Regions from separate parts of the Paenibacillus sp. FSL R7-0026 genome, predicted to be linked through region 2. Evidence: predicted binding sites of a transcription regulator. Region 2 holds the regulator's gene; each other region holds the start of a gene.
The links. Region 2 encodes Rex, which represses fermentation and respiration genes when NADH is low (regulators of the CRP and FNR family bind a similar motif). Its sites were predicted from a motif close to TTGTGAAATATTTCACAA; they were not measured.
Positions count from the first base shown of each region.

Region 1: the regulator Rex is predicted to act here: its motif matches at 4,522-4,539, upstream of nirB (nitrite reductase large subunit NirB).
Region 3: the regulator Rex is predicted to act here: its motif matches at 6,212-6,229, upstream of MKY44_RS13610 (cytochrome ubiquinol oxidase subunit I).

Region 1 covers NZ_JBBORG010000001.1:4,536,688-4,545,067, reverse strand. The annotation lists gene MKY44_RS20105 (YfbR-like 5'-deoxynucleotidase) at 1-503, opposite strand, end outside; gene MKY44_RS20100 (formate/nitrite transporter family protein) at 789-1,571, opposite strand; gene nirD (nitrite reductase small subunit NirD) at 1,621-1,947, opposite strand; gene nirB (nitrite reductase large subunit NirB) at 2,003-4,432, opposite strand; gene MKY44_RS20085 (metal-dependent hydrolase) at 4,708-5,415, shown strand; gene MKY44_RS20080 (hypothetical protein) at 5,647-5,967, opposite strand; gene MKY44_RS20075 (M42 family metallopeptidase) at 6,196-7,269, opposite strand; gene spoVAC (stage V sporulation protein AC) at 8,056-8,380, shown strand, end outside.
Region 2 covers NZ_JBBORG010000001.1:3,962,754-3,971,133, reverse strand. The annotation lists gene dinG (ATP-dependent DNA helicase DinG) at 1-2,642, shown strand, start outside; gene MKY44_RS17415 (redox-sensing transcriptional repressor Rex) at 2,861-3,514, shown strand; gene MKY44_RS17410 (amidohydrolase) at 3,501-4,808, shown strand; gene MKY44_RS17405 (DUF5590 domain-containing protein) at 4,846-5,376, shown strand; gene MKY44_RS17400 (hypothetical protein) at 5,678-6,205, shown strand; gene MKY44_RS17395 (AAA family ATPase) at 6,198-7,700, shown strand; gene MKY44_RS17390 (3-hydroxyacyl-CoA dehydrogenase family protein) at 7,834-8,380, shown strand, end outside.
Region 3 covers NZ_JBBORG010000001.1:3,013,185-3,021,564, forward strand. The annotation lists gene MKY44_RS13580 (beta-glucoside-specific PTS transporter subunit IIABC) at 1-503, shown strand, start outside; gene MKY44_RS13585 (6-phospho-beta-glucosidase) at 532-1,956, shown strand; gene MKY44_RS13590 (MFS transporter) at 1,975-3,279, shown strand; partial or broken gene MKY44_RS13595 (GNAT family N-acetyltransferase) at 3,339-3,512, opposite strand; gene MKY44_RS13600 (LysR family transcriptional regulator) at 3,530-4,411, opposite strand; gene MKY44_RS13605 (MFS transporter) at 4,521-5,912, shown strand; gene MKY44_RS13610 (cytochrome ubiquinol oxidase subunit I) at 6,307-7,671, shown strand; gene MKY44_RS13615 (cytochrome d ubiquinol oxidase subunit II) at 7,671-8,380, shown strand, end outside.

The DNA of each region.
Region 1 (8,380 bases), 570 kb from region 2:
TTGACCAAGGCATAACGGTACATAACGATAAATTCTTTCTCCGTATTGCCACGTTGGAGCTCAGCAAAGGCTTCATATACCTGATCCATCTTGTCTGCGACTTCGAGAATCAGTCCTTCAACCGATTGGTCTTTGCCCTCACGCAGCTGTCTGCGGAAGATAGGCTGGAACTCTTCAGGAATATTTTCATTAATAAAATGTTCAACCATGCCTTCTTCCACCTTTTGCAGCATCGAACGCAGCTCCAGTGAATAATGTTTCACGGGTGTTTTGATATCACCGATGAAGATTTCGCCATAATCATGACTGCTCGTAATTTCGTATAACTTCTTCCAATCAATGGTGACTCCATGTTGCTCCTCAATATCTGCGAGCGTTTTGGCGTACTGTACCACTTTCCAGGAATGAGCGGATACGCTGTGTTCTTCGAATTTGAATTTGCCAGGTGTACGAATAATACGTTCAAGATCATTCAGTGACCTGAAGTACGTGTGAATTCCCATATAAGCGTTCATCCTTTGCTGATTGAGTATAAGTGTGAGTATCCATCGACTATACGCCAGTTATGTCAACTGTGGATTAACGCGGATAGCGCCGAAGGTAAAATGAAGTTTTAATTCTCTATAGAAGGACGAGAGGATGAAAGGGAGACGTAGGAGAAAGTACGCAGCTTATCGACAAACAATAAAAAGCCACGATGTGTGACTGAACGTGAGTTCGGCATCCATCGTGGCTTCAGTGTGTAGATGTTGTGCTCTAGCGCTACATAAGTACAGTTGAATCAAGCATTATGACTTTTTACGTACCGGAGAAGTATACCAGTACGCCATTCCAACAAAGAGGGCACCGCCGATGATATTACCAAGCGTCACCGGGATCATGTTATGAAACCAGCCTGCCAGAGTAATGGTATCCGGGTGGTTTGGCAGCAGCCAGGATAAAGACAGCAAAGTCATATTGGCAACACTGTGCTCATATCCACTTGCAATAAAGGCGTATAGACACCACCAGATGAGAGCAATTTTGGCGATATCCTCTTTTGTGCGAGCAGCCATCCAGATCGCCAGACAGACAAGCCAGTTACAGAGAATGCCGCGGAAGAATAACTCCGATACGGGAGCAGCCATCTTTTTGGCAGAAGCGACAAATAGAAGATGTTCGGGCGCAGCCGTTTTGAACAGACCGCTGCCTACAATAAGCAGGCTGAGCAGGATCGCACCTAACAGATTGCCGAGGAAAACGAGTCCCCAGTTTTTCAGTGTATCTTTAACTGTGGTCCGGCCTGCGAGCGTGCTCATGGTGAAAAACATGTTGTTGCCTGTAAATAGTTCCGATCCGGCAAAAATGACTAGCGTGAGGGCGAGTCCGAAGGACATGCCCATCAACATGGTTTGCAGTGGTGACTGTGCCGCTAGGAGCGGGGCACCAATACTGAAGATCAGTACGATGCCAAGCCCTACATAGGCACCCGCCATTAAGGCGGCAACCATGTAGCGTGAAAGATTTGAGTTCATCTGATCCCGTTTTTTAACCGCAGCTTCAATAATTCCCTCAACACTTGGTGTATACATCACGGTTTCCCCCATTATTTTGCATCAATCTTTGAACGTTTCGATGGAGCTATATTTCAATCCAGACTTGGCCGTTCTCTACCTTCACCGGATACATTTGCACTTGCCCATTGTCGGGTGCTTGCACAACACCGGTAGTCAGGTCAATTTTCCAATCATACAGCGGATCGTACAGATAATGCCCGGACACGATGCCTTCAGCCAGCGGCCCACCCTTGGGATGGGGGTTGTGATTATCAGCGGCGAAGATGGTGCCATCCGATGCACGAAAGACAGCAAGCTGATGGTCCCGAATCTCAACTACTCTTCCGATTCGTGGCAGGAATTCTTCAACTACTCCGGCGGGGAAGTAGATGCCTGATTGTTTTGTCGTCATCTTAAACCACTCCTTATCTATTTAACATTCTCCAGTATTAATCCTGCAAGCTTGCTTATGGACGAGCCGATACTTCGATACCATGGAACATTTTGCTTTGGCCTTCCTCATTGCGAATCGCTTTTTGCCAAGGTTCTTCAACATGCTCAAGTGCAAATTCAATCCGCTGCATCAACGCTTTACGTTCCTCAAGGTTATCCACGACAACCGAACGAATATGCTCCAGACCCATGCGTTCCACCCACTCGGAAGTCCGTTCCAGATAGTTACCTGTCTCGCGGTAATATTGCATGATGGCTCCGCACAGTTCAATCAACTCTTCATCTGTTTTCACTTTGCATAAGGAATCAGCCAGTCTAGCTTTAATACCGCCGTTACCACCGATGAAGATTTCCCAGCCTCCGTCGTTACCAACGATACCGATATCTTTGGTACACGCCTCTGCACAGTTTCGCGGACAACCGTTGACGGCATATTTAAACTTGGCTGGCAGATCAAGACGTTCGAATTTACGTTCAATGCGAGCACCCATGGCCATGGAATCCTGTGTACCGAATCGGCAGAATTGGGAGCCGACACATGTTTTGACCGTACGCAGCGATTTGGCGTATGCATACCCTGAAGGCATATCCAGTTCAGCCCAGACTTTAGTCAGATCTTCTTTTTTAACACCAATCAAGTCGAGACGCTGACCACCGGTAACTTTGACTGCTTTCACATCATATTTGACTGAAACGTCAGCGATACGTTTGAGGTCCGCTGGTGTAGTCACCCCGCCATACATTCGAGGTACAACCGTATACGTTCCATCCTTTTGAATATTCGCGTTCATACGTTCGTTAACAAAACGGGATTCTTTCTCATCTTCGTGAGTATCTGGTGCAATCATGCCAAGGTAATAGTTGATCGCCGGACGACATTTGGAACAACCTTCAGGTTGACTCCAACCCAGTACATTCATGACCTCTTTGGTTGTTTGTAATCCTTTTTCACGAATCTCGGCTACGATTTCATCCCGTCCCATGGAAGTACATCCGCAGATGCCCTGTTTGCCTCCAGTACTGAAACTGTCTCCAAGTACATATTGCAGAATCTGTTCCACAACCGGTTTACACCCACCACAAGAGCGTGTTGCACCGGTACAGGCTTTGATTTCATCTACGCTGGTAAGTCCTTGATTTGTAATGACATCAACAATGGTTCCTTTAGTTACACCGTTACATCCACAAACAATCTCGTCTTCCGCCATCGTTTCTACAGAGGTGGTTTTCTTATGACCGCCGCAGCCTGTACCCATGAGTGAACCATACAATTCTTCGGTCATTTCGGTTTGATTTTTAATCAGTTTTTGCAATTCGGCAGAATCCGTAATGTCACCGAAGAGAACAGCGCCGACCATTTTATTATCACGAAGCAGAATTTTTTTGTAGGTCCGTTTCCAGTCATCTTTGTGCGAAATGACGGTGTGCTCTGGACTGTCGATGAATTCACCGGTTGAAAAGACGTCTACACCCGAAATTTTCAATTTCGTAGATACTACAGAACCTTCATATGGAGCGGTCTCCACACCGCAGATATGTTTCGCCAGAATCATACCTTGCTCGAACAATGGGGCAACGAGGCCGTAACATACCCCGCGGTGCTCTGTACATTCCCCGACCGAGTACACATTCTCAAATGAAGTCTGCATATAGTCATCCACGACAATACCCCGGTTCACTTCCATACCGCTTTCGCGGGCCACAGCCGTATTGGGTTTAATGCCTACAGCCATGACCACAAAATCAACATTCAGAACCGTATCATCTGCAAAACGAATCCCTTCAACGCGTTCGCCGCCCAGCAGTTCGGAAGTCTGCGCACCCATCTTGAACCGGATACCCTGACGTTCCAATTCAGCTTTTAACATGGCTGAAGCTTGTGGATCAAGCTGACGCTCCATCAAATCCTGCATCAAGTGCACTACGGTAACTTCCATGCCGAGTTGTACCAAACCTTTGGCAGCTTCAAGCCCCAGCAGTCCGCCCCCGATGACGGCCGCTCTTTTGTACTGTTTGGCAGCGTCGAGCATCACATTACAATCAGCGATATCGCGGAAACCGACAACACCCTCTTTGTCGTGTCCCGGTACGGGGAGAATGAAGGAGTTGGAGCCTGTTGCAATGATAATTTTGTCATAAGGAACGCGAGTTCCATCTTCAGTCACAACTTCGTGTGTCTCGGCATCGATTCGTGTAACCGTTGTGCCTGTGTGCAGCGTAATGCCGTAATCTTCATACCAGTGAAGGTCGTTCAGCACGATGTCATCCAGTGTTTTGCTTCCTTCCAATACATAGGACAACATAATGCGGTTGTAGTTAGGGTGGGGCTCTGTGCCAAAAACGGTAATATCAAATCGCGATGTTAATTTCAAAATTTGTTCTACGGTACTGATTCCTGCCATTCCGTTACCTATGATAACGAGTTTCTCTTTTTTTCCGTTCATGTGTGTATGCCTCCTTGGATAGACGCTGTACATTACCAACAATTTTAGTGGTTTATATTTGAAATTATACAAGTAGTTGACGACAGTTTATGTGATTTAATTCACTAATAAAGATAGAAGAGTCATTAATATAATAGTGTGAGCCCTATCACAGAAAGTTATATTTATTTTCATACAAATAAGAAATGCGAACTATTGTTCTTATTTTGTTTTCGTTGTAAAATCGGAACTGGGCCGTATTGTTCCCGATTTCTTCGAAAGGACGTTTTTGCATCATGATGGGAAGATCCCACCTTATTATCGGGACAGGCGTGTCGCTTTCTGTTCTGCAGTTGGCCGGTATGCCGGTGACTGCACCGGCAGTTACGGTTGCTCTGATTGGTTCGTTATTGCCTGACATTGATGAGCCAAATTCGCTGCTGGTATCCAGAGCCTTGCCTAACAGTCTGATCAGGTTGTTACAGACGATTCTGTTGCCCACAGCTGTATTTGTGTACTTCTATGTTCATGCCAAACCATGGAACCTGTTGCTTGCGATCCTCATTGCGCTCGTGTCATTCCTGCCTTCACGTTCGCTTCGCAAAGTGTTGATGTTTGCGATTGGACTTGGGCTGGTCTTCTATGGTCACGCGTTCGCACCGTGGAACTTGATTGCGGGCAGTTTGTTAATGCTCTGCACCACACTGACTCATAGGGGACTGACACATACCCTATACGGAACCGCAATATGGGCGGGCTTGTTGTACAGCACGACCCAGCAGCAGGGACCGGAGATTTGGGTAGCGGGAGGCACGGCATATGCGATGCATCTGTTGGCCGATTCACTAACCAATCGGGGTATTCGTCCGTTACCACCGCTCAAGTGGCGCATACGGGTGAATCTGATGAGTACAGGGACCAAGCGTGGGGCCGTTGTAGAGAATGTCTGCATTGTGCTTACTCTTATTTTGGCCTGGATTGCATTCTCACCGCTATTTCTATAGCCATCCAAAAACGCCAGCCCGCATATTTTGGGCTGGCGTTTACAGGTATGGATTTCATAATGAATAAATCGTAATAACCTAGCCAATTCAGGATTGAGAAGGAGAATCAGTCAGGTCGTCAATATCGGAAGAACCGAATACAAATAAAACAACAAGAATGACAATGATCAGTAGTTCAGCGAACCCATTTCCGTCAAAGTCAGACATCACTTCAACCTCATTTCTTAGCGTTTAGGAATTGATTCTCTGTTGGAAAGCCCGTATAACGTCATTCAACGTCATATCGCCACCGATCTCATCGAGGAATTGCACCAGTTTATCTTGATTCGAGGGTGTAATATTTTGTAGCGATTTATACTGCCCGACCAGTTCAACGACCAGTGTAGCTTCTCGAAACAACGTGACCGCATCCACTCTTAACTTCCCACTTACCAGTAATGCTGCAACGATAAGTTCCAGATTTCTTCCTTTAAGGTTGCCATTGAGAAGGGTGTTTGCGGCATTTGTTTTTTTGGAACCTTTATTCGATTTTCCATTCCTTCTCACTGCCATAACAGGTCCCCCGCTGTTTGGTGTTTAATTCATCTTCCGTTATTGTATCTTATGTGTAATCCCATATAATGTTCGGCCTATTAATCTACGTACGTTGAACTAAAAAATATTTTCACTTTCCACTCCGAATGACAGAATAACCTTTCTCGTGTAAATGTGTCCAACTGATATAGTTGTGGATATAAAAAAGAGACCTCCCGATATAGTTAGGAGGTCTCTTGTCAACTGTTACGCGTTATTAATTATGGTATTCATCGTTGTCCGATCCAGACCTTTGACCAGCTTCACAATCAGCTCTTTGGCCGCATCGTAGTCATCCGTATGAATGATGGAAGAAGAGGTGTGGATATAACGAGCGCAGATACCAATAACTGTTGATGGTACACCAATTCCACTCAGGTGTACTTGACCTGCATCGGTACCACCTGGTGAGATGAAATATTGCATTTTGATCTGATTGGATGAAGCCGTATCTTGAACATATTCCACCATTCCGCGATGGGTGAACATGCCCGGGTCAAAAATACGAAGCAATGCGCCTTCTCCGATATGTCCAAATGACTGTTTGTCACCTGTCATATCATTCGCCGCGCTACAGTCAAGTGCAAAGAAGATATCAGGCTGAATCAGATTGGCCGCCGTACGTGCACCGCGAAGCCCCAGTTCTTCCTGAACCGTTGCACCAGCGTAAAGTGTGTTAGGTAGTTTTTCCTTGTGCAGCGCTTCAACCAGTTCAAGTGCAAGTCCTACGCCGTAACGATTATCCCACGCTTTAGCCATAATTTTCTTCGGGTTCGCCATCGGCGTGAATTCACAGATTGGTACGATCTGCATCCCTGGATGAATGCCCCAAGATTCTGCTTCTTCACGGTTGTCTGCTCCAATATCGAGATACATGGAATTCAAATCAACAGGTTTGTTCCGCTGGGACTCGTCCAGCAAGTGTGTAGGAGTAGAACCTACAACTCCGGTAATCCGACGATCAGGTGTGATGATTTCCAGTCGCTGAGACAGTACAGCCTGACTCCACCACCCACCCAGTGGACGGAATTTGACCATACCCGTTTCCGTAATGCCTGTAGTCATGAAACCTACTTCGTCAAAGTGTCCGGCTACCATAACTTTAGGACCGGATTCCTCCCCGCGTAATACACCAAATAGACTCCCCAGGCGATCCTGGACGAACTCATCGGTATAAGCGGAAAGCTTATCTTTCATCCAGCCGCGAAGCTCACGTTCAAAACCGGATGCGGAAGGAAATTCCGTCAACGTACGGAACATATCCATCGTTTTTTCATTCATGTGTCAACAACTCCTCTGTTGGTATGTATTTCAGGTCACAGTAGAACGGCTACCCGCCTGTTGTCCTTTTAAGATGTAATTCAAAAAGTCCACTTTTGATTACGAATCATGCCTAACGGCATGATCAGCATCGAATATGAAATTCAGCCGAAATGTCCGTTGCTCACGTAGTTTGCCTACGCTCCGCTACTCCATTTCTATCTTCATCCCATCTTCTTGGTACTGAAAACTAGACTTTTTGAACATGCACTTTAATATGCTGAGGACTTGTTATTTAACCACTGGTCACATTACAGTATGAACCTTGCGCAAGTGATTGTCCATGTTTATGTCACGTATTTAAGGCATATTTTGGGCGCTTACCGTGTCCAAGTTTCATGACTCTATCCGCTGTAGTCGCAGTCCTGATGCCACTTCAATGAATATGAATATATGGAGGAGATGTCATCATTTTGTGAAGTTCTATATTTCAATATTTGTTTTTCTGTCTACAGGAAGGAGCTAAATATCCAATGAAGCCTCCAGAAGAGGGCACGGAAAAAGTACTGTTTATCGTTCTTTTTATCTTGCTCGTGATTGTTCTTCTTTATTTATAGACGTATCTAAAGGTCCTCAGATCCGGCGTGTTCCCATCTTGCTTTCACAACATGATCTTGTTGGAAACATATGCTGTCTGTCGCCGGATACATAACCTTCCGATTATTAACAAACAATGAATATAGGATTACACACATTGGCATTCAGCCGTAGCTTTGAACCATTTTCACATAGAGGAGGTCTTGTATCTTGCCAGCTCAATCTGCATCCGGAAGCGAAAAAAAATCGTCGTCCCTGTCCATGGATGAAAAGGAGTACAAAAAAGTCGCAAAAAAACATGAGCCGCCTCGTCCAATCCTGAAAAATTGCCTCAAAGCATTTCTGGTTGGGGGTACCGTCTGTTTGATTGGACAGGCCATTCAAGAGGCTTTTATGGCCGGTTTCGACATGACATCGAAGGAAGCTTCCAGTCCTACGGTAGCGGTCATGATTCTCATATCGGTTATTCTAACGTGTCTCGGCGTTTACGATAAAATGGCTCAATGGGCAGGAGCAGGAACTGCTGTGCCGGTTA
Region 2 (8,380 bases):
AGATGGTTCCGCTGCTTAATGATGTGGTGCTTGTTGGACACAACGTCGCTTTTGATTTTCACTTTTTGCAGAATGCTCTCGACCGTTGCGGTTATTTGCCGTTCACTGGCCGCATTCTGGACACGATTGATTTTCTGAAGATTACATTCCCATCACTAGGTTCTTATCAACTCGGTTATGTGTCTTCCGAATTTGGATTTCAACATGATCGCCCTCACCAGGCAGACAGTGATGCACTGGCGACAGCCTATGTGCTGCTCAAGTGTCTGGATGAGTTAAAGGAATTACCGCTCATAACGATTCAGCGCCTCAGTGACCTGTTTGCACCTGAAGACAGTGACTTGGGTTGGTTTTTGGACGGAATGCGCAGTGAGAAGGAAGCAGAGCCGATTCAGGATCTGGACGGACATACCTATTATCGTCAGCTTGCTCTTAATGTAAGTGATTGGACCGATATTGGCGCACCACGCGATGAGCGGGAGGCTAACCCCCTCGATGGTGTAAGCTTCGAACAGTTTATGGACCAGGTTCGGGAGAACCTGAAGGATACGCTGGATCATTACGAAGAGCGTGAAGCGCAGACTCAGATGTTCAGCAGTGTAAGGCAAGCCCTGGATGAAGAGAAACATCTCTTAATCGAAGCAGGAACAGGTACCGGTAAATCTCTAGGGTATCTGTTGCCTGCTATTTACGAAAGTGTGAAGCAAGAACAGAAAGTTATGGTCAGCACGCATACGATCAATCTGCAGGAGCAATTGAGAGAGCGGGACATTCCGATGCTGACTCAAGTGGTTCCGTTCCCGTTTAAGGCTGCTGTATTCAAAGGACGTGGACATTACCTGTGCCTACGCAAATTTGAACACAAAATCAATAAACGTGAGTTCGCTACACCCAAAGAGGATTACTTCACAGCCGCTCAGATGATCGTCTGGCTTACGCAGACCGAAACCGGAGATGATGAGGAACTTAACCTTAGCGGACGCGGAGGGGACTTCTGGGAGACGGTACAGAGCGAATCCGAATCATGTCTGGGAAGATCCTGTCCATGGTTCCGCAAATGTTTCTACCATCGTGCCAAACATGAGGCTGGGTTGTCTGATATCGTAATCACCAATCACTCCAAATTATTTACGGATGTGAAAGCCGCGCATCAGCTGCTGCCAGCCTATGAGAGTCTTGTGATCGATGAGGCACATCATCTGGAGGATGTCGCTGGTAAACATCTTGGAATGCATATGAAATATTTCACTTTGGTTCATACACTGACCCGCCTGTTTAAAGACAGTCGTAATGGACAGCTGCCTATGCTTCGGTCGCAGTTATCCGGGCATGAAAATTCGGTGCAATGGGGCTCCATGGTGGATCAGATGTTCCCGCTCGCTCTTGAAGTTAAGGAGCTGTGGGATCGTATGAGCGATGCCTTGTTTGGTCTGTTGCCTGAACGAAGTGATGCTTCACCGGGAGAGACGGGGCAATTTTCACTGCGTCTGAAAGCATCTCAGAAACCTGCAAAATGGCAGGAGTTGCAGGATCTGGAGAACCAGATCTATGTGACTCTGGGCGATTTGGTTCGCAAAGGGGACAAATTGCTGCTTGAGGTGAAAGAAGATCAGGATGATTATCAATCGGATAGTCTGATCACGGACATTACAGGATTACTGAAAGATCTGACCACATTGAAGGAAAATCTACGTTTCTTCATGCGTATGGATGACGCCAAAACGGTGTACTGGATGGAAGCCAGCGGCCAGTTCCGCAGCAAATCTCTCCAGCTGTATGCCGTACCTGTAGATGTGAGTGCACAACTTAAGGATTTGTTTTTTGACAAAAAGAAAAGTGTTGTTCTTACATCCGCTACGCTCTCCGTGGATAAGTCATTCCAGTTCATGATTGAACAGCTCGGCTTACAGGAAGCCGCCGAGAACAATCGGCTATTAACGTCGATGTTGCCATCACCTTTCAATTATCGCGATCAGGCACTTCTGGTGATTCCGCGTGATTTCCCAAGTGTGAAGGGAAGTGTGGGTGATGCGCACTTTGTCAATATGCTGGTGCAATCACTCGCAGAGACGGCAATTGCTACGCGTGGACGCATGATGGTTCTGTTTACTTCATACAAGATGTTGCGACAGGTCTATGATCCGCTGAAAGAAGCTCTGTCTGGCAACGACATCTCATTGCTTGGGCAAGGCGTTGACAGTGGAAGTCGTTCCAAATTGACTCGCAGGTTCCAAGATGCCAAAGCTACGGTACTTCTGGGTACAAGTAGCTTCTGGGAGGGTGTAGATATCCCGGGAGAGGCGCTAACCTGTCTCGCTATTGTGCGACTGCCTTTCCAGCCACCGAATCATCCGTTGGTGGAAGCCAAGAGTGAGTTGCTTCAGGAACAGAAGAAAAATCCGTTCATGAAACTGTCCGTGCCACAAGCGGTCATTCGTTTCAAGCAGGGATTTGGCCGATTGGTGCGTACAGCGAAGGATAGAGGAATTGTCATTGTTTATGATACACGGGTGATTGAAGCGTACTATGGTAAATTCTTTTTATATTCATTACCAGGTCCCAAAATGGAGCATATGCTCACGGAGCAGATGGTTCCACGAATTACCGAGTGGTTGGAAAAACCTGCTAATGAACAAAAATAATGGTTGTTTTGTTCGTTATATCATTGCATGACACTATCGTTTGGCGTTAAACTTTATTAGATATTTCCGTATCCGATTAAAGCAGTTGCACGTAAGAACTTATAACCTAAATTACAAGGAGCATTCTGTATAAAATGTCACGTTTATCTTTGAGTTTATACAGAATGCTCATCTTTTCATCTATTATTTTATCGTGGCCTTGGTAAGGGGGAGCAAGAATGAAATCGGATAAAATTTCGGAAGCGGTGGTACGACGTCTGCCTGTTTACTTGCGTTATTTGAGCGAGTTGCATCAGCGTGAGGTGGCTACTGTTTCTTCTCAAGAGCTTGGACAGAGGCTGGATCTGAATCCGGCCCAAATTCGTAAAGACCTGGCTTACTTCGGTGATTTTGGTCGTAAAGGGATCGGGTATGATGTATCCTATTTGATCGAGAAAATTCGTCACATTCTCAAAATTGATCAGCAAATTAATGTAGCTCTGGTAGGCGCGGGTAACCTCGGACAGGCCTTGTCCAACTACAACGCATATCTGAAAGACAACATGAAGATTGTTGCTGTATTTGATGCATATGGACCGAAGATTGGTAGTCAAATCAACAGTTTGACGGTAAAACCAATGAATGAATTGACGGAAGCGGTTAAAACGGATAACATCCGCATCGGTATTATCACGGTTCCGGATACGGAAGCCCAAAATGTAGCCGATCAGCTTATTGAATCGGGAATTGAAGCGATCCTTAATTTTGCACCAACAATTCTAAAAACACCGCCGCATATCCGCATTCACCATGCTGACTTTACAACGGATCTGCTAAGTTTGGCCTATTACTTGGAGACTGGAAAGGACGACGAGGAAGATGACAACAAATAGATGGGTAATTCACAACGGCAAATTTGCCGTTAATGAAGGCGGCACAACATGGAACGTGGTCCAAGGATACATGGTTGTTGAGAATGACAAGATTGTGCATATTGGTGAGACATTGCCGGATGAAGACAAAAATTGTACCAAAGTGGATGGAAAAGGACTGTTCTTCCTGCCGGGTCTGATCAATACGCATGGTCATGCAGCGATGTCGTTGCTCAGAGGGCACGGAGACGATCTTGCATTGCAAGTATGGTTGCAGGAAAAAATGTGGCCGATGGAAGCGAAAATGACTTCAGAAGACGTATATTGGGGAACTTCGCTATCAGTGCTTGAAATGTTGAAAGGCGGAACTACAGCGTTCCTGGACATGTACGATCATATGGATCAAGTTGCCAAAGTTGTGGAGCAATCCGGCGTTAGAGCAGCACTGGCACGTGGTGTAATCGGGCTGTGCTCGGAAGAAGAACAATTGCGGAAGCTGGAGGAGTCGGCTGCGTTTGCGCGTGAGTGGAATGGACAGGCAGATGGTCGCATTACAACCGTAATCTCGCCACATGCACCATATACATGCCCTCCTGACTACATAGAGAAGCTTGTGCAGGTCGCGAACGACCTAAACCTTCCCCTTCATACACATATGTCGGAAACGCTTCGTGAAGTCGAGCAGAACGTGGCTGATTATGGACTGCGTCCTGTGGCACATCTGGAGAAACTGGGCTTTTTCTCCCGTCCATCCCTGGTTGCACATGCGGTGCATCTGAATGACGAAGAGATTGAGATTCTGGCCCGACATGATGTGGCTGTGTCCCATAACCCGGGAAGTAACCTGAAACTCGCTTCCGGTGTTGCGCGGGTACCTGCGTTGCTGAAAGCAGGAGTTACTGTGTCACTCGGAACAGACGGACCGGCAAGCAACAACAACCTGGATATGTTCGAGGAAATGAGACTGGCTGCATTGATCCACAAAGGTGTATCCGGTGACCCGACGGCAGTGCCAGCAGGCGAAGCGTTACTACTCGGAACGTCATACGGTGCCAAATCCATCTTCTTGAACAATACCGGAGCACTCCAGGTCGGCATGAAGGCTGACTTTATCGCCTTGGACATTGAACAGGCACATTTCTATCCACATACAGACCTGATCTCACATACAATCTACTCGGCTTCTGCCAAAGATGTTGAGCACGTATGGGTGGATGGAAAACAAGTGGTGAAACATGGCGAATGTCTGACGCTGGATGAAGAACGCATTTTGCGTGAGTCTCAATTGGCATTTGATGGTCTGCTTGCTCGTTAATTGCAGGACAGCATCATAGGGAAAGGAAGTTCGGCTTTTGAAGAAAAAAAAGAAGTGGATATGGATTTCGCTGCTTGCACTGGTTCTGATTCTGTTTGGACTTCAGCGTTATTACGTCTATGTCACTCAGGACCAGCGCAAGGAAGAAGCGCTCGCTATACAAGCAGCACAGGAGCAACTGGGCATTACATCCTATGATGAATTGCGCAAGTACATCTGGGGAGACAAAGAAGGCTCTGACAACATCTACTGGACCCTGATCGGCAAAAACAAGGATAACCAGGATGTTATGGTCTGGGTTAAGTTCGACGCAAACAATCAACCGGCTAAGGGTGCAAACGCTGTACACAGTGAGCTACTGCAAAATGGTATGTCCGAAGCGCAGATACGCAATCGCTTTAGTTCCGAAGTTCCTGCCGGTGAGATTAAACGAATCATGCCCGGAGTTGTGAATGGAATATATGTGTGGCAAGTGTATTATAAAGACGGTACGCATAACCATTATCGCTTTTATCGTTTTAGCAACGGAGAACAGGTGGACCTGGTCTACACACTCCCGAACAGTTAGAACAAATAGAGTGACATAACTAGAGAATTAGAGAAATGAAAGAACCGGCAGACGGATATCCGACTGTACCGGTTCTTTGTGTTGTCTGTAAACATATTTGATTTAAATAGTTAAAATTAATAATTTATTCATATTTTCGCCTTCGAAATTGTATATACGATGTGATATACTCAGATATGTACTCAAAGTTGCATTCAAAAACAAATAAACCTGTCGAAATTATCGCAGGAGTCAATGTGCACATATTCGTATATACCAATAAGCCAGTAGGTTGGGCCAAAATCTGGGAGGGGTAATTCACTTGAAGCTAAAAGTATTGCCTATTGCTATAACTGCCGTCATTTCAGCCGTTGTGTTGTTTGGAGGTTGGTTTGTATATCGTCAGGTGGCTGTGCAGAATCCGATTGAAAAAATGGTAACCCAGTACGATGGAGTCAATGACGTTCAATTAACTATTAACCGCAATGACGTACAATTGAAACTGGATCTGCAACCTGATGTTGATTTGGGCAGACTGGTACAATATATTCACAAAGAAGGACAGACCCTGATTGGAACACGATCATTAAAATTGGACGTTGTGGATCATTCCAGTGAAGCACTGGAAAGTTGGTGGGGTGATGCCATGTTTACCGTAGCTCAGGCGATGGAGAACAAGCAATACACCGAGATTACACCAACGTTGTCAAAGATGGCGACGAATGGAATAAAGGTAAATACAGCGATGGATGACAACAATGTATATGTCAGTCTCAGAGACGGAGATGCCAGCAAGTTTATTATTCTGCCGCGTGTGCCCGGTCAGATAGGAGTGTGGCCTAATGCCTAAGTGGACAAAAGAAGTTGCCATCGGTTTTTTTCCCGTATTGATTATTTTCCTTGCTTTTACTGGTGTTAATATTGTTCCGATTCTAATTGCAGCGGTGCTTGTCGGAGCTTTGCTGTTCATGATGCAAATGCGTGGCGGGATTACAGTAGGCGCTGCACAGGAACGTAAACGGAAGAAAAAAGGACCTTCCAAGCTTACTTTTGAAGAAATTGGCGGACAGGACAGTGCCAAGCAGGAATTGCGTGAAGCACTTGACTTTCTCATCAAACATGAAGAAATTCGGAAGTTCGGGATTCGCCCGTTAAAAGGGATCTTGCTGACGGGTCCTCCAGGGACAGGGAAAACGTTGATGGCCAAGGCTGCTGCCCATTACACCGATTCTGTTTTTGTAGCAGCATCGGGTAGTGAGTTCGTGGAAATGTATGTTGGTGTGGGTGCCAGCAGAATTCGGGATTTGTTCAAGGACGCGAGAACCCGTGCCACCAAGGAAAATAAGGAAAACGCTATTATCTTTATCGATGAAATCGATGTCATCGGGGGGAAACGTGAAGGTGGTCAACAGCGTGAATATGATCAGACCCTGAATCAGCTCCTGACGGAAATGGATGGAATCTATTCTTCCGATACGCCGAGAATCCTTGTTATCGCTGCAACAAACCGCAAAGAGATGCTCGATAGCGCTCTGACGCGCCCGGGACGTTTTGACCGCCACATTCAAGTGGACTTGCCTGACAAAAAGGGCAGAAAGCATATTCTGGAACTGCATGCGGTGAACAAACCTCTGATGAAGGAAGTTAATCTGGAGAAGACAGCGGAAGAATCATATGGTTTCTCCGGTGCACAGCTCGAAAGTGTGATGAACGAAGCAGCAATATACGCCATGAGAGACGGCTTGTTAAATATCGAACAGCGGCATTTGTCCCTGGCTATTGATAAAGTCATGATGGGTGAGAAGACAGACCGTGAGTCCAGTGTGGAAGAGAAGAAAAGGGTTGCCATTCATGAATTGGGACATGCCATCATGGCAGAACTCGTTCGTCCAGGCAGTGTTAGTCAGGTGGCACTTAGTCCGCGTGGTCAGGCGCTGGGATATGTACGTCATAACCCGCAACAAGAACAGTTCCTTTATACGAAGCGCTTTCTGGAAGAGCAGATCATGATTGCACTCGGAGGAGCAGCTGCGGAGGAAATGTACTACGGTGGTCGTTCCACAGGTTCACGCAATGACTTTGATCAGGCAACCAATGTTGTACAGACGATGATGGCTTCGGGGTTGACTTCACTTGGGATTGTGAACATGGATATGGTCACAACCGAGGAACTGATGCGAGAGAATAAATTAATTCTGCAAGAACTTATGGAACAGACAAAGCAGTTGCTCGAAGAACAACGGACAATTTTCGACAATTCACTCGACATCTTGATTCGTGAAGAAGTTTTGTCTGGCGAGCAATTTCGTTGTCAATTTCGTGACAGTGCCCTTCTACCAGCATAATTTATTTATGCTGGTTATTTTTTTTTACATTTCACTCGTGCTAAGATATTATTATATGTTGGGTCGAAATTTGTAATTTTCGGCGAACAGGGTACAATAGAGAAATAGAGAACCGAAAGGATGGAGCAGAACCATGTTTTTCAAAAAAATAGGAGTTGTCGGCGGCGGTACGATGGGGCAAGGTATTTCCCAGATGCTCGCAGCCAAAGGACTTGATGTGCTTCTCGTGGAGCATACAACACAAAAGCTGGATCATGCATATGACATGATCGAAACCAATCTGGATAAACAACTGGAGAAATGGGCGATTACAAAAGCGGAGAAGAAATTGATTCTTTCCCGTATTACCAAGGTAGCTCATTTAGCTGAACTTGGAACTTGCGACATGGTCATTGAGACAATTTCAGAGGATCTGGATGCGAAAAAAGCAGTATTCAGCCAACTAGACCAAGTTTGTCCAAGCAATGTCATTCTGGCAAGTAATACATCCACGCTGAGTTTGACCGAGCTTGCAAGCTCGACCAAATACCCAGAGCGTGTTATTGGTATGCACTTTATTCACCCGGTATCCCGGGTTGATCTTGTAGAGATTATTCGAGGACTGAAAACTTCGGATACAACATTCGAAGAGACCAGACGTTTTGTTGAAGAAGTAGCGGACAAAAAAGGAGTCATGATTT
Region 3 (8,380 bases), 950 kb from region 2:
ATGCGAACGAAGGGAGTGGGGTTGCGGATGAAGTCATTACAATTAAAGATTCTGTTATTGCAACGCCACTTAAAGGTCAGCTTATTCAACTTCAGGATGTACAAGATGCAGCGTTTGCCTCAGAGGCAATGGGTAAAGGAATTGCTATTGAACCTAGCGAGGGGAAAGTCATTGCTCCATTTGATGGCATGATTGTGTCCCTATTTCCTAAGAAACATGCTATTGGACTATTATCCGATGAAGGAGTCGAAATTCTTATTCATGTCGGCTTAAATACGGTTAAGCTGAACGGAAAATATTTTGAGGCTTTTGTTGAAGAAGGTCAGAGAATCACAAAAGGACAGACCTTGCTGACTTTTGATCTGGACAAAATCAGACAAGAAGGATACGTCACTCAAACGCCCGTTATTGTAACCAATTCGTATAGTTACTCGGATGTGATCGCAGAGACTAGTCCCCAAAATATTGATTTTAACAATACATTGTTGGTTGTCAAAGCTTAACAAAACTACAGGTTAGGAGTGTGTTTTAATGACTTTAAGAAAAGACTTTTTGTGGGGTGGGGCAGTTGCTGCTAACCAATGTGAAGGTGGATATGCAGAAGGCAACAAGGGACTATCCACAGTTGATGTAATCCCGGCAGGGAAAGATCGTGTTCCTGTCATGCGAGGACAGTTAAAAATGTTGGAGTGTGATCAAGAGCATTTTTATCCGAGTCATGAGGCTATTGATTTTTATCATCGCTATAAAGAAGACATTGCTTTACTTGCAGAAATGGGCTTTACGTGTTTCCGTTTATCTTTGGCATGGACTCGGATCTACCCTAATGGAGATGACGAGTTACCCAACGAAGAGGGTTTGAAATTCTATGAAAATGTATTTGACGAATGTTTGAAGTATGGCATTGAGCCGTTAGTCACCATTACCCATTTTGATGTCCCTATTCATTTGGTGAAAACTATTGGATCGTGGAGAAGTCGAAAAATGGTGGATTATTATGAGAGACTGTGTGAAACGATCTTCACCCGTTATAAAGATAAAGTGAAGTATTGGCTTACCTTTAATGAAATTAACATGCTGTTGCATCTACCTTTTGGCAGCTCAGGCCTAGTGTTTGAAGAAGGTGAGAATGAGGATGCTGTGAAGTATCAGGCGGCTCATCATCAATTGATCGCAAGTGCAAAAGCAACTGAAATTGCGCGTAGAATTAACCCGGAAATTAAGATTGGCTGTATGTTAGCAGGTGCCAACACTTACCCGTATACATGTGCACCAGATGATGTCTGGAAAGCCATGACAAGAGATCGCGAGCACTACTTCTTCGTCGATGTACAATCCCGAGGAGAATACCCAAACTATGCCAAGAAAATGTTAGAACGAATGAATATTAATTTAGCCATGGAAGACGGGGACGAGGAATGTTTGAAAAATAATACGGTTGATTTCGTTTCGTTCAGTTATTATGGTTCACGATTAACCAGTGCAGACCCGGAAGTAAACACACAAACGGCAGCTAACCTGTTTCCGACACTGCGCAATCCTCATTTGAAAACAAGTGAATGGGGATGGCAAATCGATCCTGAAGGTCTCAGAATTACAATGAACTCCTTGTATGACCGATATCAAAAGCCACTATTCATCGTTGAAAATGGCTTAGGAGCGATAGATACTCCTGATGAGACGGGATATATTGCGGATGATTATAGAATCGAGTATTTGCGTCAACACATCCAAGCTTTCATAACAGCAGTGGAAGAAGATGGCGTAGAGTTGTTGGGTTACACGTCCTGGGGTTGCATTGATCTAGTAAGCTCAAGTTCTGGAGAGATGAGTAAACGATACGGTTTCATACATGTCGACAAAGATGACGCTGGAAATGGTACGTTGAAACGCAGCAAGAAAAAATCCTTTGAATGGTTCAAAAAAGTTATTCAAAGTAACGGCAAAGAACTCTAATCGACTGAGCAGTAACGTATGAAGTCATCGACTTATGCGTTACTGCTTTATCCATTTATCGCAGCATCAAGGCTAACTATCGGCCATATGGAGCAAATACAAACAGTTAGGAGTTGGTTTTTTATAATATCCATGGAGAAGCTTAGAACATATTCGTTATTGTCCGTTGCGTTATTAATTTCTTCAGGTCCAGTGATTGCCGCTAACATTCCTGCGATAACCAATGATTTTCCAGAGATATCGGTAACACATGTAGGATTATTAACGACCATACCTTCATTATTTGTCATTCTTGGTGTGTTAATTGCTAATCGACTTGAACTTCTTATTGGGAAGAAAGCAACTATACTAACTGGATTAGGACTTGTTCTCATTGCGGGAGTATTCCCTGCATTGTATCATGACCTTTTTTCGTTGCTGTTCATTTCTCGCTGTTTGTTTGGGTTAGGTGTAGGTTTATTTAACCGGCTCATCATTCAGATGATCAGTGATATGTATCATAAAAATCCAGGTAAACAAGCAACCGTAATTGGCTTAGAAAGTGCCTTTGAGGGATTAGGAGGCATTTGTCTAACACTACTCGTTGGTCAACTATTGAAAATGGGCTGGCACACATCATTTTATGTCTACGCCCTGGCACTTCCTATTTTCATTGCATTCCTGATTTTCGTTCCTTCTGATAAAAAAGAGCTTAATAGAAGAGAAGAGGCCACAACGAATCCAAGCCACACTAATAATAAAAAAGCCCTTCAAGTCATGATTGGCTATGGTCTCTTATTATTTGTAATAGTAGCTATTTTCATCAATTATAATTTACAGATTACTCCTTTGATTTTGGAAAAAAATATCGGAACTGCGACAAATGGAAGCAACATGATTGCATTTATAGGTTTGGGAGCTTTTGTTGCCGGCTTTTCTTTTGGGAAAGTATACAAAACACTCGGTAACTATATCGTTCCATTATCGATTCTGTTACTTGGAAGCTCGATGTTCGTTACGACGATCTCGCAAAGTATTATTCTTACTACCGTTTGCTCAATGATCATCGGGTTTTCATTCCGCTGTATAATGCCCTATTTATTGCATACTTTTGCACAACAAATCGCCAAAATGGCAAAGTTAGGTACCACCATTGTTCTGATCGCGTATAACTTGGGAGCCACACTTTCACCGTATGAAGGAAGGTTAATTACGCAATTATTGCAACTAGATACAGTGCAATCATTAGTCTCAAGTAATGCAATAATCCTATTATGGATTTCAGCAGTAAGTTTGGGAGTAGTAACCCTTCATCGCAAAAAGAAGAATATTCAACAAACATAGAAAACAGGGAACTTCTTGATATGGAGTTCCCTTGTTTTAGAGTGAGTTGTATGAACTTTTTAAATAGAATTCTTGTAATACACCAAGTGATCCGTCCATTCATTATTTTCGTGTATAAACCCTTTACGTAGACATTCGAATTCCATACCAACACTCTCTGCCAGTTTCATGGAAGGGGTGTTATCCACATTAATATGAGCTTCTATGCGGTGGAACTTCAGATGTTCGAATGCACTCCTCTGGATTGAATTTATGCTCGTGGCATAGCATTGAAATAGTCCATAACCACGCTGCGAAACTCTAAAGCGGCTTTGGAAATATACCTGTTTTTGTGCGAAAGTAGAGCGATTTCCCGAACGAGTTGATGTTCCTCTACCTGAAGATATCTAATACGCTCATGCGGGTTTCTGGCTGTGCTAGGTATAAACGCGAGACCGATCTCTGCCTCCACAAGGGCTGTTAATCTTGCAGGCTCATCACCTTCATATACATACTTCGGTAGGAAACCAGCGGATTGACATACGGAATCTACCATATCACGAACCCCATACCCTTGCTTCACCCCAACAAACCACTCGTCCTTAAGCTCGGTTAATTGAATGCTGCTTCGGTCTGCATATCGATGACCCATAGGAACAGCGACTACAATCGGATCGTCATATAGTATCTGACATTCGATATCGTCACCTTGAATCGGAGGGGAGGCCAGACAAAAGTCCACCTCGCCCCGATGTAGAAGTCTGGACATGTTTTCTAACGAAACCATTTGCACATGGAACTGAATATCTGGCTTGTTTTTCCGGAATTCCCGCAGTATGCCGGGCAATGTGCTTGCCGTAGTCACCGCCAATTGCAGTGTACCCTGATCCGGGTTGGAGAGGTCAGCGATTTCCCGTTTTCCTTGTTCCAATTCAAATAAGGCTTTTTCAGTTCGCTGAAGAAATGTTCTTCCAAAGTCGTTTAGTCGCAGCTTTCTCCCGATTCGATCAAATAAAGGGACTCCCAGGTCGTCCTCTAATCGTTGTATCGTTTTGCTCAGGGAGGATTGCGTGACATGCAGCTTTCCCGCAGCTTCCGTAACATGTTCGCATCGTGCCACCGTCAGGAAATATTTTAGTTGAAGAAGCTCCATTTGCACCATTCCTTCATTCCTTCTAGTTCATCAAATCATAACATATAATGCGTTGGAATAAATGAACACGTTCAAGTAAGATAACAGCAGAAGAGAGAGAGGTGCACCAATGAACGTTCGAAACAAAGGATTGATGTTAGCTGTTGGACTCGGAATTATGTTGAATCCGTTGAATTCCTCCATGATTTCTGTGGCTATTTCAAGATTGCAACAAGTGTATCAACTTAATTTTACAGCCGTTTCGTGGATTATTTTATCATTTTATATTGCCAGTGCTGTCGCTCAACCCGTCATGGGCAAGTGTAGTGATTTGTTTGGCCGCAGGAAGATCTTCCTCATGGGTCTTGTTATTGTTTTTGTATCGTCCATGCTTGCACCATGGTCTCCCAGTTTTTCGTGGCTCATCGTATTCCGGATTGTTCAATCGATTGGCACAAGCATGATGGTGGCCGTCGGAATGGCGATTGTTAGAATTAACGTGACTGAAAAACAAGCTTCCGCCTTGTCCACCTTGGCTATATTCCTTTCTGGAGCGGCTGCAATTGGACCTTTTATTGGTGGAGTTTTGATTCATTGGTGGGACTGGCACAGCATATTCTTCGTTAATATTCCGTTTGTCTTGGCAAGCTTTTGGTTCGCTTGGAAAACAATCCCGAAGGACGAGCAATCTTCGTCTATCTCTGGTCACATGTCCATTCGGCAATGGCTTGCGTTAATTGACGCACCAGGTATCCTGATGTTTACGGTAGCTTTGGTGACTCTACTCATCGGTTTACTTTCAGTAAATTCCACAGGAGATATTTCAACATGGCATCTGCTGTTAGGAGAGATCGGATTAATCGCACTCGTCATGTTCATCCGACATGAATTAAAAGCAGCCACGCCTTTTATCCCTCTGCGAACGTTTGCCTCATATCCCGAGATGACTTGGGTGAATGTGCAATACATGCTGGTTAACATCCTGTTTTATGCACTTTTTTTTGGAGTTCCTACGTATTTGAAGCAGGTACGTCATCTCAACGAAGTTCATACAGGAATGAGTATGCTTGCTTTGGGGTTATGCTCAGTCATTATTGCTCCGATCGCAGGGCGCTGGATTGACAGATCAGGATCACGGCCAGCTCTGATCGTATCCGCTTCTTTAATGACATTTGGATCTATATTAATCGTTGTTATGAATGAAACTTCTCCAATCTTCATAGTCATTGTTGCCTTAGCTTTATTTGGAATAAGTAACGGCCTAAACGCGGTCGGCATGCAAGCAGCACTGTTCAAAAGCACACCCAAAGAAATGATTGGAGTCGCATCGGGTATTTTTAATACATCACGCTACCTGGGGACCATTTTATCGTCGTTATTGATTGGAATTGTTATGGGGGATACATTCAATGTGACAGGATTTCAGATGCTTGGAATCATCCTTACGGTATTAGCTGCATCACTGATCATCATGAGCGTACGTCGCGAGGCAGGTGCGGTGAGTCCGGAGAAAGTGAAATAGAGAATCTTCCGTGCAATAACACGTTTACACCCAATGAATCAATAGCTCCATTGGGTGTATTTTTTGTTTTTCACCAAGTTGTCAGAAAGAGTTGATCCTTTCTTGAACGTTTAGGGTAGAAGACGTGTCTTTGATTGAATTAGGTAAAAATAAAGATATAATAATTTTGATTAATAGGTTTCGTTAGTACTTTAAGTGCATCAATATCAGATTTTAATAGGCATCCAATGATTGTTATTATCGTGGGCCTACAGGAGTAAACGCATTATAGGTGTGGCAAGATATCGTCATACCTAACTTTGTGAAATTTTTCGCAACTCTGCATTGAGCTTGGCCAAATCTGATATTGAATGTTTCTAAATTGAACAGAGTTTGAAAGGAGGCAACACAAAGAATGGCTATTGATACGGTTTTATGGAGCAGGCTAGTGACTGGTTTGACGCTCGGGTTCCACGTGATTTTTGCAACGCTTGGTGTCGGCGTACCTTTGATGATTGCTATTGCAGAGTTCATCGGCATTCGGAAGAAGGATCACCATTACATACTTATGGCAAAGAGGTGGTCCAGAGGGTTTGTCATTTCTGTCGCGGTTGGTGTCGTGACAGGCACAGCAATCTCACTACAGTTGGCCCTGGTATGGCCGAATTTTATGAAGTTGGCCGGGAATGTCATTGCACTGCCACTATTTATGGAAGTATTCGCGTTCTTTTTTGAAGCGATATTCCTGGGCATTTACCTGTATACGTGGGATCGGTTCAAAAATCCGTATATCCACTGGTTGCTGACTATTCCGATTGTCGCCGGGGCAGGCATGTCTGCTGTTTTTATTACAACAGTGAACGGATTCATGAACCAGCCTGAAGGTTTTGTCATGGAAGCAGGTCAATTCATGGCAGTGAACCCCGTGCAAGCGATGCTGAATACGGCGACGTTCTCCAAAGTGTTCCATGTATTAAGCTCGGCCTATCTGACAGGAGCTGCTCTGCTAGCAGGAATAGCAGCCTTTGCGATGCTGAGAAAAGGAGTGTCAGCCTACCACAAAAAAGGCTTGAATCTCATGATGGCCGTTGTGCTGGTATTCAGTTTGTTAAATTCTTTAGCTGGAGATGTGTCTGCCAAGTTTTTGGCTGAGCATCAGCCGGAGAAGCTCGCAGCTGCCGAGTGGCATTTCGAGACGGAAAGCGGCGCGGATTTGATTTTTTTGGGATGGCTGAATGCGGAACATGAAATTATAGGCGCTCTTCATTTACCGAAACTGCTCAGTTTCCTTGCCTTTGGAGACTTTAACGCCGAGGTAACCGGGCTGAATGAATTTCCACCAGATGAACACCCGCCCTTACTTGTGCATTATTTGTTTGATCTAATGGCTGGAATTGGATTCGCTCTGCTTGCTATATCAAGTCTGTACTTCCTGTTTGTATTCTGGAGGAAACGAAATCAGTTTAACAAGTGGATGCTTCGTATGGTTGCACTTAGTGCACCGCTTGCTTTTCTGGCTGTTGAAATGGGCTGGTTCTATGCAGAGATCGGACGGCAGCCATGGATCATCCGAGGTTATATGCGAGTGGAAGAGGCCGCTACTTCTTCACCGAGTGTAAGAATTTTATTTTTCGTCTTCTTGCTTCTATACATCGTGCTCGGCGTCATCTGTGTTCTCGTATTGAGACGTCTGTTCAATAATAATCCTGCTGAGCTTGAGATGGAGAAATGGTTGAAAGAGAAGCATGAGCAATCAGCCAAGAAAGGGGATCAGGCCTGATGAGTTATGAATTGATTGGTATATCCGTACTCTGGCTGTTCTTGTACGGCTATCTTATTGTAGCTTCCATTGATTTTGGAGCAGGTTTCTTCGCCTTTTATGCACGCCTGACAAAGCAGGATCACCTGATTAATCGTCTGATCTCCCGCTATCTATCACCGGTCTGGGAGATCACCAATGTATTTTTTGTCTTTTTCTATATTGGCATCGTTGGATTTTTCCCGGATACTGCTTACTATTATGGCTCCGCGCTGCTTGTTCCGGGAAGTATAGCCGTCATTTTACTTGCCATTCGTGGGTCGTTCTATGCTTTCGAAAATTATGGTTCCAAAAAAAGTATCGTGTATTTGTTTTTATACGGGGCTACAGGGTTGCTTATTCCGGCGTCATTGTCAGTGGCACTGACATTGTCTGAAGGTGGCTTTATTTTGAAACAAGGCGATACCGTTTCCCTGGATTACTGGGCACTATTTACGAATCCATTATCGTGGAGCATCGTTGGTCTAGCCATCGTGTCCGTATTGTTCATTAGCGGATCATTTCTCACATTTTACGCTTCTCGCGCAGAGGACCATTCGGCATTGAAGCTCATGCGGAACTATGCTTTGTTCTGGAGCACACCTACCATTATTCTCGCGCTGACTGCATTTATATATTTGGGTCAACACAATGAGCGTCATTTTCAAAACATGATGGATTTATGGTGGCT